Regions from separate parts of the Arthrobacter sp. Z5-13 genome, predicted to be linked through region 1. Evidence: predicted binding sites of a transcription regulator. Region 1 holds the regulator's gene; each other region holds the start of a gene.

Region 1 (4,565 bases):
CCTTTGGATTGCAGTGGTGCGTTGGTGCCTGGAATAGCAGGGGAGGCTTGCAGGAAGCCGCCGTCGTTCCAAGAATACTGGTTTCCGGCCGGCTTCGCGGGGTAGACCCCGAGCCGGGTGCTACGGAGCTGTCAGGAAATCGATGACCTCTTCCACACGGCCCAGGAGGGATGCTTCAAGATCTGCATAAGTTCGTACTGCTCCGAGGAGTTTTTGCCACCCGAGTCCGATGTCTTCCTTGGTGGAATGCGGCCAGCCGAAGGCGGCCAGAATACCTGTCTTCCAGTCCATGCCCCGGGGGATGGCAGGCCACTGCTCTATTCCAAGGACGCTGGGCCGGATTGCCTGCCAGACGTCAACGTAGGGGTGTCCGACGATGAGCACGTTTCCTGCCGCCCCGGGCGATGACATGACCGACTGTGCAATCCGGGACTCCTTGGAACCGGCTACAAGGTGGTCAACCAGCACGCCGAGACGCCGGTTGGGTCCGGGCTGGAACGCCGCCACCGCGCCCGCCAGGTCGTCGATGCCGTGGAGAGGCTCGACGACGATCCCTTCGATCCTGAGGTCATCACCCCATACCTTCTCCACCAGTTCGGCGTCGTGCTTTCCTTCCACCCAGATGCGGCTCGCTTTCGCGACCTGCGCACGCTGGCCCTCTACTCGGACCGAGCCGGACGCCGTCCGCTGGGGAGCGGCCGAAGCAGCATTTTTGCGAGGGACCGGCGGAAGCAGGCGGATGGGTTGACCGTCCAGAAGGAAGCCGAAGCCCAGGCGGAAAGACCGTGACTTTCCCCGCCGGTCCTCGAGGGCCACAACGTGCATCCCACCGGACTTCTCAACCCTCGTTACGGCTCCTACCCACCCGGACTGGACGTCTTCAAGGACCATTCCACGTTCCACCGGAACGCCAGGAAGTTCGCGTTTGGCGGGGGCCGTGATGTCCTGCGGTCCCCAGTCCTGGTAAGTCATCGCCACTCTGCATTTCAGTTGGAATCCGCTCGTGGCCTCGGAAATCTGCACGCGCCGGTTCACTGCCGGAGTTTCGCCCGGAGCGGTACCAATGCTAACAACGCGGTGAGTCATATTAGACTGGTTAGCACTGAGGCATGTCGAGTGCTAACCGCCGAACTTCGTCATGAGGTCAGCGCGGATGCTGAAGGGTCTGGCGTTAACCGCTGACCCTCGGCGGACAGCACAGACATTTTGGCGGGACAGCAGATCGGAGGTGGACAGTGAGCGAACCACGCAAACTCGAAGTGTTGCGTGCCATCGTGGAGGACTATGTCCATTCACGCGAACCAGTGGGCTCCAAGGCCCTCGTGGAACGGCACCATCTGGGAGTGTCCAGTGCGACAATCCGTAACGACATGGCTGCCCTGGAAGATGAAGGCCTCATCACCGCTCCCCACACAAGCGCAGGCCGCATACCCACGGACAAGGGATATCGGTTGTTTGTCGACCAGATTTCTGCCGTCAAGCCTCTCTCGCAGGCAGAGCGCCGGGCCATCCAGTCCCTGTTGGAGGGGTCCGACGACCTCGACGACGTCCTTGACCGCACGGTGCGTCTGCTGTCGCAGCTGACAAACCAGGTTGCCGTGGTGCAGTACCCGCACCTGAGCCGGGCGCTGGTGCGCCACATAGAATTTGTGCTATTGGCGCCGCGGCAGGTCCTGATAGTGCTCATTGCTGATACCGGAAAAGTGGACCAAAGGGTTATCGATGTAGGGCACGACCTGGGCGATGACGCCCTGGCTGCCCTGCGGACACGTTTCCTCATGGGCCTGTCCGGAACGCCCCTCAGCCAACTGCCCCACGTTCTCCCCAGCGTGGTTGCCTCCTGCGAACCGTCCCGCCGCAACGTGGCCCAGGCCTTGGCCCATGGACTCGAAGCACTCGCCCACAGCAGCCGCGAAGAACGCATGGTCATGGCCGGAACAGCTAACCTGGCCAGGTCCAACGTGGACTTTCCCCTGACTATCGGTCCTGTTCTTGAAGCTCTCGAGGAACAGGTGGTGATGTTGCGGCTGCTCAGCGAGATGGCGCAGGATCCGCGCGGGGTCACCGTGAGTATCGGCCGTGAGAACCCGTACGACGGCCTGGCCGAGGCCTCCGTGGTAGCCACCGGTTATGGGCCGGATTCCAGTTCCAAGATCGGGGTTCTCGGCCCCACCCGGATGGACTACCCCACCAGCATGGCCGCCGTCAGGGCCGTCGCGCGATACCTTTCCAGGATCCTCGGCCCCGGAGGCTGATCGTCCCACCCGATTCTGCGCCCGCACGTAAGGCGCCGCGCTCCTAGACAGCGCGTTCGTATCACAGGCAGTACAACCAGGAAGAGACACAAACTTTGAGCAGCCACTACGACGTCCTTGGAGTCTCACCGGAGGCCACCGGCGAGGAAATCAAGAAGGCATACCGCAAGCTTGCGCGCACCCTGCACCCGGATGTGAACCCTGGTCCTGATGCCTCCGACAAGTTCAAGGCTGTGACCCACGCCTACGAGGTGCTCTCGGATCCGCAAAAACGCCGAGTGTATGACACCACAGGCAACGAGAACGGTACGGATAACGGCTTCGGTGGCGGTTATGCCGGCCAGGGCTTCGCGTTCCAGGACATTTTCGACACCTTCTTCGGCGCCGGCGGCTCCGCCGGGCCTGCCTCGCGCGTGCGCCGGGGGCAGGACGCCCTCATCAGTGTCCGCATCGACCTGCGCGATGCAGTGTTCGGCGTCAACAAAAAGCTTGAGGTGGACACCGCGGTAACCTGCCCGAGTTGCGAGGGTTCCTGCTGCCGGCCCGGCACCCACCCGGTCCGCTGCGACATCTGCGGCGGAAGCGGGCAAGTACAGCGCGCCGTACGCTCAATCCTGGGACAGGTCATGACCGCTGCTCCCTGCGGCTCCTGCGAAGGATTCGGAACGATCATCAAGGACCCCTGCAACGAGTGCAACGGCCAGGGCAGGATCCGCAGCCGTCGTTCCATGACGGTCAAGGTTCCGGCGGGCGTAGCCACCGGAACAAGGATTCAGTTGTCGGGCCAGGGCGAAGCAGGTCCTGCCGGCGGCCCTTCCGGCGATTTGTATGTAGAAATCAGGGTCAACCCTGACTCCACCTACCTGCGCGAAGGCGACGACCTTCACGCCACCCTCAATATCCCCATGACTGCTGCTGCTCTTGGTACGGAAATCACGCTTGAGACTTTCGACGGCGAGCAGGAGATCGACGTCAAGGCAGGCACTCAGTCCGGCGAGATCATCACGCTTCGCGGCCTGGGAGTGACCCATCTGCGGGGATACGGACGCGGCGACCTCAAGGTGCACTTGCAGGTTGAGACTCCCACCCGGCTGGATCCCGCACAGGAGGAGCTGCTCAGGAAACTCGCCAAGCTGCGGGGAGAACAGTTCACTGAAGGCAAACTTGCCGCCAGCGGCGGTGTCTTTGCCAAGCTGCGGGACAGGCTCGGTAACCTGTAGCGGTGAGCAACCCGGTCTTTTTTACCCAGGCAGGAAGCCTCGACGGACAGCAACCCGGGTCCCGGTTTGTCCTCGAGGGTCCCGAGGCCCGGCATGCTGTTACGGTCAAACGGCTCTCGGTGGGGGAGCCAGTGGATATTGCGGATGGATCCGGAAAACGAATGACCGGAATCGTCACCTCTGCTGCTCCGGCTGCGCTGACTGTCGAGTGCAGGACCCTGGAGGCTGAGGACCTGCCTGGTGTCAGGCTGGTCCTTGTCCAGGCCCTGGCAAAAGGTGACCGCGACGAGCTTGCTGCGGAAACCGCCACCGAACTCGGAATCGATGCTGTTATTCCCTGGCAGTCAGAACGCTCAATTGTCCGCTGGAAAGGCGAGCGTGCGGCAAAGGCCCATGCCAAATGGCAATCTGTAGTGACGGCAGCTGCCAAGCAGGCGCGGCGGGCGTGGATCCCCGAAGTACGCGACGCCGTCGATACTGCCGGTCTGCAGCGGACTGTCTCCGCCGCTGATCTCGCCATCATCCTGCACGAGGACGCTGTGCGCCCCTTGCGGCAGGTCCTGGAAAGCTGGCGCAACTCCAACCCTGACCTTGAACCGGGCGCAAGTGCGTCAAACGGGGTCAGGGAAGTCCTGCTGATTGTGGGCCCGGAAGGTGGAATCAGTCCGCGGGAAGTGACCAAGCTATGCGACGCCGGGGCCGTAACAGCTTTGCTGGGTCACCATGTGTTGCGGTCTTCCACCGCAGGCCCCGCCGCTACCGTCCTGGCCAGCGACGTGCTGGGACGCTGGTAGCAGCAGCTAGCGCACGATGAATCCGCGGCTGTCTACGTTGACTTCGGAGTCGCCTTGGACGGACAGGATCCGGGACACCCGAAGTTCGTATTTGCCAGGACCGAGGTTCACGGACAAGTTAAAGATTCCCGATTGGGAGGGGTCTGCGGACGCAGTGACCTCCCCGCTGAGATAAGTCGTTTTGTCGCTGTTTCCCTCCACCCGAAGGATGCGCCAGCGCAGCTTGTTACCGGGGCTCGTGCTTCGACCGTTAATCTTCACAATGCCCTCGGGAAATTCAGTTCCCTCCTGCGGGT
Region 2 (4,565 bases), 1.6 Mb from region 1:
TCTGCACGAAACCAGCGTATTAGACGAGTCCATCGGCTCCTTCATTCGTGCGCACTGGCAGCTCCATCTGGTAGTCCTTCACACCATTACGTCTCTTTCCCGGATCAGGCGGATGGCAGCGGCCGCCGCAGCGATGGCGATAGCGGCCATTAGCATGGCGCCCTCGGGGTTGAAGGCTTCAACGGGCATGGCTGAAGAATGCCGGAACGGGCTCAGCTCCTGCAGCCAGACGGGCAGTCCCAGCAGTTCCCCGAACTGTCCCAGGACCAGGGCGGCGGCTAGAGCCCCCCATCCGACTGCGCTGCTCCAGCGGGGTGCGAGTGCGAACACCAGCAGGGTCACGGCAGGGAAGACGAGCGCCGCCGGGATATGTGCCAGAGCTGCGGCAAACACCGTACCGGGGCTGCTGCCCCCTGCTTGTCCCAGCGCGAGCACGACGGCGGCTGAGGCTCCAGCGGCAACGGCAGCCGCCGTCGTCGTAAATACCGCGACGGCGAGGGTACTGCCGAGCCAGCGGAACCGCGACGTCGGGACGGCCAGCAGCAGTTCGGCCCGCCCCTCGGCCTCTTCCGCCCGAAGCCGCAGCACAGCCTCGATGCCCGCGGCAGCTGCCAGGATCCCGGCGATGCCCAACATGGCGGTGGTAAACAGGTCGACCAGACCGGCGTCGCCCGGAACAATGCGGCTCATCAGTTCCGCCACGGACGGATTTCCTTCCAATGCGTCGCGGACCACCGGGCCCAGACCGCCGGCCACGGCCCCCAGCGCAGCGGTGGTGAAGCTCCAGCTGGCTACGCTTCCACGCTGCAGCCTCCACGCCAGGCCCAGCATCGACGCCAGGCCGGCGCCCGCCCGTTCCTCGCCCGAATCGTCCGCCGCGATGTAGCTGGCGCCCAGGTCCCTGCCGCTGCGGAGCGCCACGGCAACCACCACCAGGACTACTGTTGCGGCACCGATAACCAGCAAAGGCAGCGGGTCTGCCTCAGTGAACGGCCGGATGCGCTGTACCCAGCCGATAGGTGAGAACAGCGAAGGCCAGGCGGCGGTGACGTGCAGCAGCGATGAGTCGGCGATGCCGAGGGCGTCGCCGGCACCGCGGATCAGATAGGCGCCACCCACCAGCGCCGCGGCTGTCCCGTTGGCGCTCCTTGCGGAGGGCATGACCTGTGCCAGCAGCGCGGCGGAACCCATGAAGAACAAGCCTACGGCGCCGACAGCCGCGCCGGCCAGGAATGATCCGGGTACCGGGAGTCCTGCACCGATGAATCCGGCGGCAACGGCCACCGCAAGGACGACATTTGCGCAGGTGCCGAGGAGCAGTGTTGCGTACAGGGAAGTCACCCGCGTGACCTGTGTGGAACCGACCAGCTCAAACAGGCCCTGGTCCTCATCGGCGCGCGTGTGCCGGACCACCAGGAATGCACTCATCAACCCGGCCAGCACCGCTGTGAACGAAAAGCCCTGGAAGAACGTGACCGCCCCGGCGCTGATGCCGTCGGGAAGCCCCCGGAGGAACAGGAAGGCCGGACTGGCCGCAGCCACAGAAATCAGGGCGGCCCGCTCATTGTCCTCGCCAAACTGTATAGTGACGGCGGTGGCGGCCGCGTATCCCAGACCGGCGATGCCCAGGATCCCGGCAGCCAAGCTCCCGCGGTCCCTGTGTGCCTGGAGCAGTGCCAGCCGGAGAACGGCGGGCATCAGAGCACCTGGCTCTTGTGGCTGGCTTGCCCGGCATCATGTCCGGCGGCCTGCGCGCCGTAGTGGCGCATGAACAGCTCCTCGAGAGAAGGGGGCGCGGCCGTGATGCCCGTAATGCCTGCGGTAGCCAATGCATCAAGGACGTGGCCCAGGTCCGCTGCATCGGCGTCGAACTCTATAGCAGTCCCGTCGACGCGGAGGTTGTGAATGCCCTGCCATGCGGACAGTACCTCGGGTTTCGCCGCTGCCGTCACTCGGAAGCGGGTACGGGTGAGGTGCCGGAGTTCGGCCAGGGTCCCGGATTCCACGGCCACCCCGGACCGGATGATGGTCACCCTGTCACAGAGCTGTTCCACCTCGGACAGGATGTGGCTGGACAGCAGCACGGTGGCCCCGTCCGACGTGACCCTGCGGACGTGACGGCGGAACACGGTGTCCATGACCGGGTCAAGGCCCGAGCTCGGTTCGTCCAACAGATAGAGTCTGGCGGGGCGGGAAAAGGCCGCGATCAGGGCTGTCTTCTGCCGGTTGCCCTTCGAGTAGGTCCGTGCCTTCTTCCGTGGATCGAAATCGAACTCGTCGATGAGTTCCCGACGCAGGTTTTCATCCACGCCGCCGCGCAGCCCGGCGAGCAGGTCAATGACCTCGCCGCCGGTCAGGTTGGGCCAGAGCGTCACGTCCCCGGGGACGTAGGCAACATCCCGGTGGGCCCGCACCGGCTCAGCCCACGGATCGATGCCGAACACGCGGGCCGTTCCCGCTGTTGGCCGGATGAGGCCCAAAAGTATCCGGAGCGTTGTGGATTTTCCTGCGCCGTTGGGTCCGAGGAAGCCGTGGACCTCGCCTGGCATCACGGACAGGTCCAGGCCTGCCAGCGCGGACGTGCGTCCAAAATTCTTGACAAGGCGCGTGGTGTGGATGACGGGAGTTGGGTCGGTGCTCATGGCCGGTTCCTTAATCGCAGCGATCACGCCCAAGGCAGTTGCCAAGGCATGCCGCAGGCGTTTCCACTTGCGGGCCGACCAGGCTTCCCGGCTCTCCGGTCCTCATCATACAAGCGGTGCAGGGCCTCCGGAAGGGGTGCGATTTAGGCCTCAAACCCTCTTGCGGTCCTTAACTCCAAGTGCTATAAAATCTGTATCAGCGGATATACATCCGGTTCATCGATTGGATCACAGGAGGTATGCGATGTTGATGCTCAACGACCCGTTCCGCCAATTCGACAGGCTGGCCCAGCAGGTCCTCGGCACCACGGCCCGCCCTGCAGCGATGCCCATGGACGCCTGGCGTGAAGGGAGCGAATTTGTGGTTGCGCTGGATCTTCCCGGTGTAGACCTCGACTCGGTGGATCTGGACGTCGAACACAACGTTTTGACGATTAAGGCCGAACGGAAGGACCCTGTCAGCGAAGATACCGAGATGTTCGCCTCCGAACGTCCCCGCGGCGTGTTCAGCCGGCAACTGGTCCTCGGTGAGACCCTGGACACCCAGAACGTCAAGGCCACGTACGACGGCGGCGTCCTCACGGTGCGGATCCCTGTCGCGGAACAGGCGAAGCCCCGCAAGATTGAAATTGAAACCAAGGGCAAACAGCAGCAGATCAACGCCTAAAAGCGCCGCCTAAGAACCGAAAAACAGTGGTCCCCGGCCAACAAGGCCGGGGACCACCTCACCCAGAGCTGCAGGAGTCAGCAGCAACACCCACTTGCCTATAACACGGCTGTTGATCGGGGAGTCCAATGGACGAAGCGACGATCGTCGGCTACCTTGCCGGATACCTCGCGACTTTCATCGCAGTGTTCCTTTACTTCCTCCCGGGACTACTGCTTTTCATTGCGCTGGTGGTGACCGTGGGCCTGTTGCGCCTTCTGGCCCAGCCATTCCTCTTCCTGATCCACAGACTGCACAGGTGAGTTCCTAACCAGCCGCCACGAGGCAGGATTCCGCTGCCCCCTCAGTCCACCATCCGGAATGTAGCATCGGAACGGTCGAGGTCGCTCGCGATCGTGGTCAGGCTGAGGGTGTAGTTCTTGTGCCTGATGTAGCGGTCCGGATAGTTGTGCGAGCGGAACGATTTCAGGTAATTATGTGCCAGCCCTGCTACCGGGAGGAAGGTGGCGTCTGCCTTGAAGGTAGCGGAACCGTCATTTTGGACCAGGCTGAACTGGTAGTTCCAGTGGCGCAGGAAGTACCCGGGCATGTCAACGGACTCGAACGAGATGCGACCGTCCGCCTGGCTGGCCAGCCCGGGGACTATCCGGAACTGTGAGTCCTTCACCGGCGATGTGGTGGGATCGAGGCGGACTGTTGCACCGGAGTGCCGAACGTAACGGTCTGGCACGTTGAAGCTTTGCAATCGGGAGACACGCCTGCCGATCTGGGCCGGGTACTGCATAAGGGTGCCGAATCCCAGGGCGTCATATCCTCCCGAGTTGCTGCCGTAGTCGCCGCCTCCGCCGTCGGGCCGAAGAGTGGCGGCGATCTGGCTGACCCAGGGGGTGTTGAGGCCCTTGCGGCCGGAGTAGTGTCCCAGAACCTGGTCCCAGACAGGCCGTGCCTGCCCCCGCGAGTCCGCTCCCGGGACTGTGTGGGTCTGCCAGCCTGCGTGGGCGGCGGTGCTCGAGGGGCCGGACTGCCAGGTGTACGGGGTGAAGGGGACGTCATTGCCCAGGTTGTACTTCGCGACGTACTCGGCAGCCTTGAGGAAGCGGTTGTTGTCGTGTCCGTAGCAGTCGATGCCCTGGTTCCAGGCCATTTCGCAGAAGGCGCCCATGAGCCCGATGCCCATAATGCTGTGTGCCTGGTCGCGGCCGCTCTCCTGCCACTGGGCCAAGCCCTCGTCTTCGTAAACGTAAGGCACAGCGTTC
Region 3 (4,565 bases), 1.5 Mb from region 1:
CGTCCACAACGCCCGAGGCGTCCCAGAGCCCGGCGCCTCTGGCTACTACCTCGGAATCCACTTCGCCGTCGCCAACTCCACAGCCGACGACTCCGCTGGTTGACAAGAGCCAGCCTGTCGCCGTCTATAACGGCACCTCTACAGCAGGATTGGCAGGACGGGTAGCCGGGCAGATCCAGACGGACGGCTGGACTCCCGACCCCGTTGGCAACTGGGGTGGGCTGCCTCAGAAGACCTCCGTCATTTACTACAACGGAGAAGCCCAGAAGCCGGCCGCGGCCGCTTTGGGGGCACTGCTGAGCATCCCTACTTTGGTGGCTTCGGCTGAGTTCCAACAGCCCCTCGTGGTGGTTCTCGGACCAGGCTACGAGTAGCTCTCAGTTAGGCCTGAGTAACTATTGGGCACCATTCGGCCAGCCGCCCGACAGCAGGCCACAGGGTTGGTTACAGTAATTAACGACGCCTTGAAGTACGGCGGCACAGAGACGGCAAGAAGGCGACCGCAGCACAGTGACGTGGGCCGGAAGCAGCAATGAAAGTGTGGACAACATGGCTCTGGGAACCGTCAAATGGTTCAATTCCGAAAAAGGCTACGGCTTCATCACCGTGGACGGATCCGGGGATGACGTCTTTGTCCACTGGTCCGCCATAGAGGGCGACGGCTACCGTGCGTTGGACGAGGGCCAGCGTGTGGAGTTGGAAGTGGGCGAAGGCGAGAAGGGCCCGCAGGCAGAGAACGTCCGGCCTGCCTAGTGGGGGCCGAACGAGCCGCTGCCAGGGCGGTCCTGACTGCAAGCGCGTGCCTGGTTCTTGTCCTGACTGCCTGCGCTGGCCAGGCCGGAAACGCGCGTCTGACCCAGGGGGAAGCAAGCGGTGACGGAACCCTGCGGATCGGCTTGATCCTGGACAATGTGGGGGACCGGTCGTTCCTCAATGATTCACAGCGGGCGGCCGCCCGGCTTGCGGTCCAGGAGATCAACGCTGCAGGCGGCCATAAAGGCAAGCCGGTTGAGCTGCTGCCGGAAAAAGTCAATGAAGATGCTTCCGGACAAGCCAGGGAACTGGTGGCCGCCAAGGCCGACGTCGTGATCGGCCCGACCGATTCCAGCCGGGCGGGGGGAGCAATCGATGTGCTCGCCCGTGCGAAAGTCACCCTGATCTCGCCTGCCAACACTGCGACGGCACTGAGTAAATACAAGAGCGGCGGCTACTACTTCCGCACCGCTGCTGCGGACGTCGCCCAGGCTCCGGTGCTGGTCAAGCTCGCGATGGATGGCGGCGCCCGCAGCTTGGCTGTAGTCCATGAAGCCGGCAATTATGGTGCCGACGTTTTCGCCGCGCTGAAGTCGGCGGCTGGCCAGGCCGGTCTGGACATCGCCACCGACGCTGAATTTACGCCAGGGGATGCGCGGGCGGCAATTGCAAAGGCCAAGGATTCGGCACCCGACGCCGTCGTGCTGGTTGCACGCGAGGGTGCCCTCGGAGCAATCGCCGAGCTGAACAATGCAGGTCTGGGCGGGAAGAAGCTGATCTTGAGCGACGGAGCAGTGGACCAGTATGGTTCAAGACTCGGCTCCAAAGCCTTGGATGGCTCCCGGGGAGTGCTCCCTGGTTCTTTCCCTACTGCCCACTTCCAAGGCGAACTGGTGGCAGTCAACGCACAGCTCAAGGACATGACCTTTGCTGCGGAAACCTACGATGCCGTAAATCTCGCTGCCGTCGCCGCGGCTGCCGCTCAGGATGACGGCGGGACGTCCATTGCCTCGCACCTGCTTGCCGTCTCTGGCGGCAGCGCGGGCGAAGGCGGGAAGGCGCCCGACGCGGTGCTGTGTAAGAACTATCAGGAGTGTGCAGCGGGTATCCGGTCGGGGAAGACGGTGGACTACGACGGCGAATCGGGCGCCATCGCTTTTGACGCCAGCGGTGATATCACCAGTGCCAACTACATGGTGTTCACTTACGGGGCGGACAACAAGGCCAAAATGTCTGGAGTGGAGTCGGCAGCCAGGGGAGCAGGCTGATCGCTGGCAGCGAAGCCGGGCCGGCTATTGCGCCGTTCTCGCCGCTTCTGCTTGCACTCTCCCCACTGGAGTGCTAATTATTGAGTTAGCACTCCTATGTATCGACTGCTAATGCGGTGTCCGGTTCAGGCCGGTCACCGGGTACGGAAGCCGGACACAGGAGCGAAAGAAATACCTGACTGGGTGAGATTCCAACCACTGGTGTACAGAGGCCAACGGGGAAGAATCGTCCGTCGCGGGCACCACAGCCGGGTTCATTCTTAACGACTGTCCCGAAAGGACCACTGCCGTTATGGCCAAGATCATTGCATTTGATGAAGAGGCACGCCGCGGCCTCGAGCGGGGCCTGAACATCCTCGCCGACGCCGTCAAGGTCACCCTCGGCCCGCGTGGACGCAACGTCGTCCTCGAAAAGAAGTGGGGCGCCCCCACGATCACCAACGATGGCGTGTCCATCGCAAAGGAGATCGAGCTGGACGATCCTTACGAGAAGATCGGCGCCGAGCTGGTCAAGGAAGTTGCTAAGAAGACGGATGACGTCGCTGGCGATGGCACCACCACGGCAACTGTGCTGGCACAGGCCCTGGTCAAGGAAGGTCTGCGCAACGTAGCAGCCGGCGCTGACCCGCTCTCGCTCAAGCGCGGCATCGAGAAGGCAGTTGAAGCGGTTACCCGCGAGCTGCTGGACAACGCCAAGGAAATCGAAACCAAGGAAGAGATTGCAGCCACGGCTTCCATCTCCGCCGGTGACAACGAAATCGGTGCGCTGATTGCCGAGGCCCTCGACAAGGTGGGTAAAGAAGGCGTCATCACAGTCGAGGAGTCCAACACCTTCGGCCTGGAGCTTGAGCTCACCGAGGGTATGCGTTTCGACAAGGGCTACATCTCCGCGTACTTCGTCACGGACGCAGAGCGCCAGGAGACCGTCCTGGAGGACCCCTACATCCTGGTGGTCAACTCCAAGATCTCCAACGTCAAGGAACTGGTTGCTGTCCTGGAAAAGGTCATGCAGTCCAACAAGCCGTTGCTGATCATTGCCGAGGACGTTGAGGGCGAAGCCCTGGCGACGCTCATCGTCAACAAGATCCGCGGCACCTTCAAGTCCGTTGCCGTCAAGGCCCCGGGCTTCGGCGACCGCCGTAAGGCGCAGCTGGCTGACATCGCCATCCTCACCGGCGGACAGGTCATCTCCGAGGAAGTCGGCCTCAAGCTTGAGAACGCCGGCCTGGAACTCCTGGGCCGTGCCCGCAAGGTTGTTGTCACCAAGGACGAGACCACCATCGTTGAAGGTGCAGGCGACGCCGACCAGATCGCCGGCCGCGTTTCACAGATCCGCGCAGAAATCGAAAACTCCGATTCGGACTACGACCGCGAGAAGCTGCAGGAGCGCCTGGCCAAGCTGGCCGGTGGCGTTGCAGTCATCAAGGCCGGTGCCGCAACCGAGGTTGAGCTCAAGGAACGCAAGCACCGCATTGAGGACGCTGTCCGCAACGCAAAGGCTGCCGTTGAAGAAGGCATCGTCGCCGGTGGTGGCGTTGCACTGATTCAGGCCGGCCTCAAGGCATTTGCCAACCTGCAGCTCGAGGGTGACGAGGCCACAGGCGCCAACATCGTCCGCGTTGCCATTGATGCCCCGCTGAAGCAGATCGCTTTCAACGCCGGCCTCGAACCGGGTGTTGTTGTGGACAAGGTCCGCGGCCTGCCCGCCGGGCACGGTCTGAACGCAGCAACCGGCGAGTACGTCGACCTGCTTGCTGCTGGTATCAACGACCCCGTCAAGGTAACCCGCTCTGCCCTGCAGAACGCGGCTTCCATCGCTGGTCTGTTCCTCACCACCGAGGCCGTTGTGGCCGACAAGCCGGAGAAGAACGCTCCGGCCATGGGTGGCGGCGACGAGATGGGCGGCATGGGCGGTTTCTAACCCCCTGCTTTAGCCTGAAGATCAAAAGTACGGCCCCCTCTGTTGAGGGGGCCGTACTTTTGTCTGTCCATAGTTCGGCGAGGTGCGGGAAAGCTGATAGTGACGGCCCGTTCTGGCAGGATGTTCAGGTGACGATAATTGCAGCAGCCGACGGTTCGGCTTTAGGAAATCCTGGTCCGGCCGGATGGGCCTGGTTCGTAGACGAGGATTGCTGGCGGGCCGGAGGTTGGCCGCACGGCACCAACAACCAGGGCGAGCTTATGGCCGTGCTGGACTTGTTCCGTGCCACCGCGCATTTGCCCGATGAAGACCTGCGGATCTTGTGCGACAGCCAGTACGTCATCAACTCGGTCACAAAATGGATGCCGGGGTGGAAGCGCAAAGGCTGGCGCAAGGCGGACGGCAAGGCTGTACTCAACGTTGATCTCTTGAAGGAGATTGATCAGGCCATAAAGGGTCGCAAGTACACCTTCGAGTGGGTTCGGGGACATGCAGGACACGAGCTGAACGAAGCTGCCGACGAGCGTGCCCGGGCAGCAGCCACGGCGTACCAGCAGGGTATTGCTGTCCGGACCGGGCCGGGATTTGAAGGCTTCGCTGTGGCTGAAACCGTCACAATAGGT

What was found. The regulator HrcA, encoded in region 1, represses chaperone genes, less so after heat shock. The targets are predictions, from matches to a motif close to TTNGCACTCGNNNNNNNCGAGTGCNAA.
Region 2: the regulator HrcA is predicted to act here: its motif matches at 2,802-2,828, upstream of M1E02_RS02690 (Hsp20/alpha crystallin family protein).
Region 3: the regulator HrcA is predicted to act here: its motif matches at 2,107-2,133, upstream of groL (chaperonin GroEL).

What each region holds. Positions count from the first base shown of each region.
Region 1 is NZ_CP096460.1:2,145,165-2,149,729, forward strand. Features, by position in the region: gene M1E02_RS10260 (DUF3097 domain-containing protein) at 121-972, opposite strand; gene hrcA (heat-inducible transcriptional repressor HrcA) at 1,236-2,255, shown strand; gene dnaJ (molecular chaperone DnaJ) at 2,351-3,475, shown strand; gene M1E02_RS10275 (16S rRNA (uracil(1498)-N(3))-methyltransferase) at 3,478-4,269, shown strand; gene M1E02_RS10280 (GerMN domain-containing protein) at 4,276-4,565, opposite strand, start outside.
Region 2 is NZ_CP096460.1:565,867-570,431, forward strand. Features, by position in the region: gene M1E02_RS02675 (N-acetyltransferase family protein) at 1-7, opposite strand, end outside; gene M1E02_RS02680 (ABC transporter permease) at 79-1,698, opposite strand; gene M1E02_RS02685 (ABC transporter ATP-binding protein) at 1,698-2,642, opposite strand; gene M1E02_RS02690 (Hsp20/alpha crystallin family protein) at 2,887-3,309, shown strand; gene M1E02_RS02695 (hypothetical protein) at 3,438-3,611, shown strand; gene M1E02_RS02700 (AbfB domain-containing protein) at 3,653-4,565, opposite strand, start outside.
Region 3 is NZ_CP096460.1:3,644,992-3,649,556, reverse strand. Features, by position in the region: gene M1E02_RS16955 (LytR C-terminal domain-containing protein) at 1-374, shown strand, start outside; gene M1E02_RS16950 (cold-shock protein) at 550-753, shown strand; gene M1E02_RS16945 (ABC transporter substrate-binding protein) at 753-2,021, shown strand; gene groL (chaperonin GroEL) at 2,314-3,942, shown strand; gene M1E02_RS16935 (RNase H family protein) at 4,071-4,565, shown strand, end outside.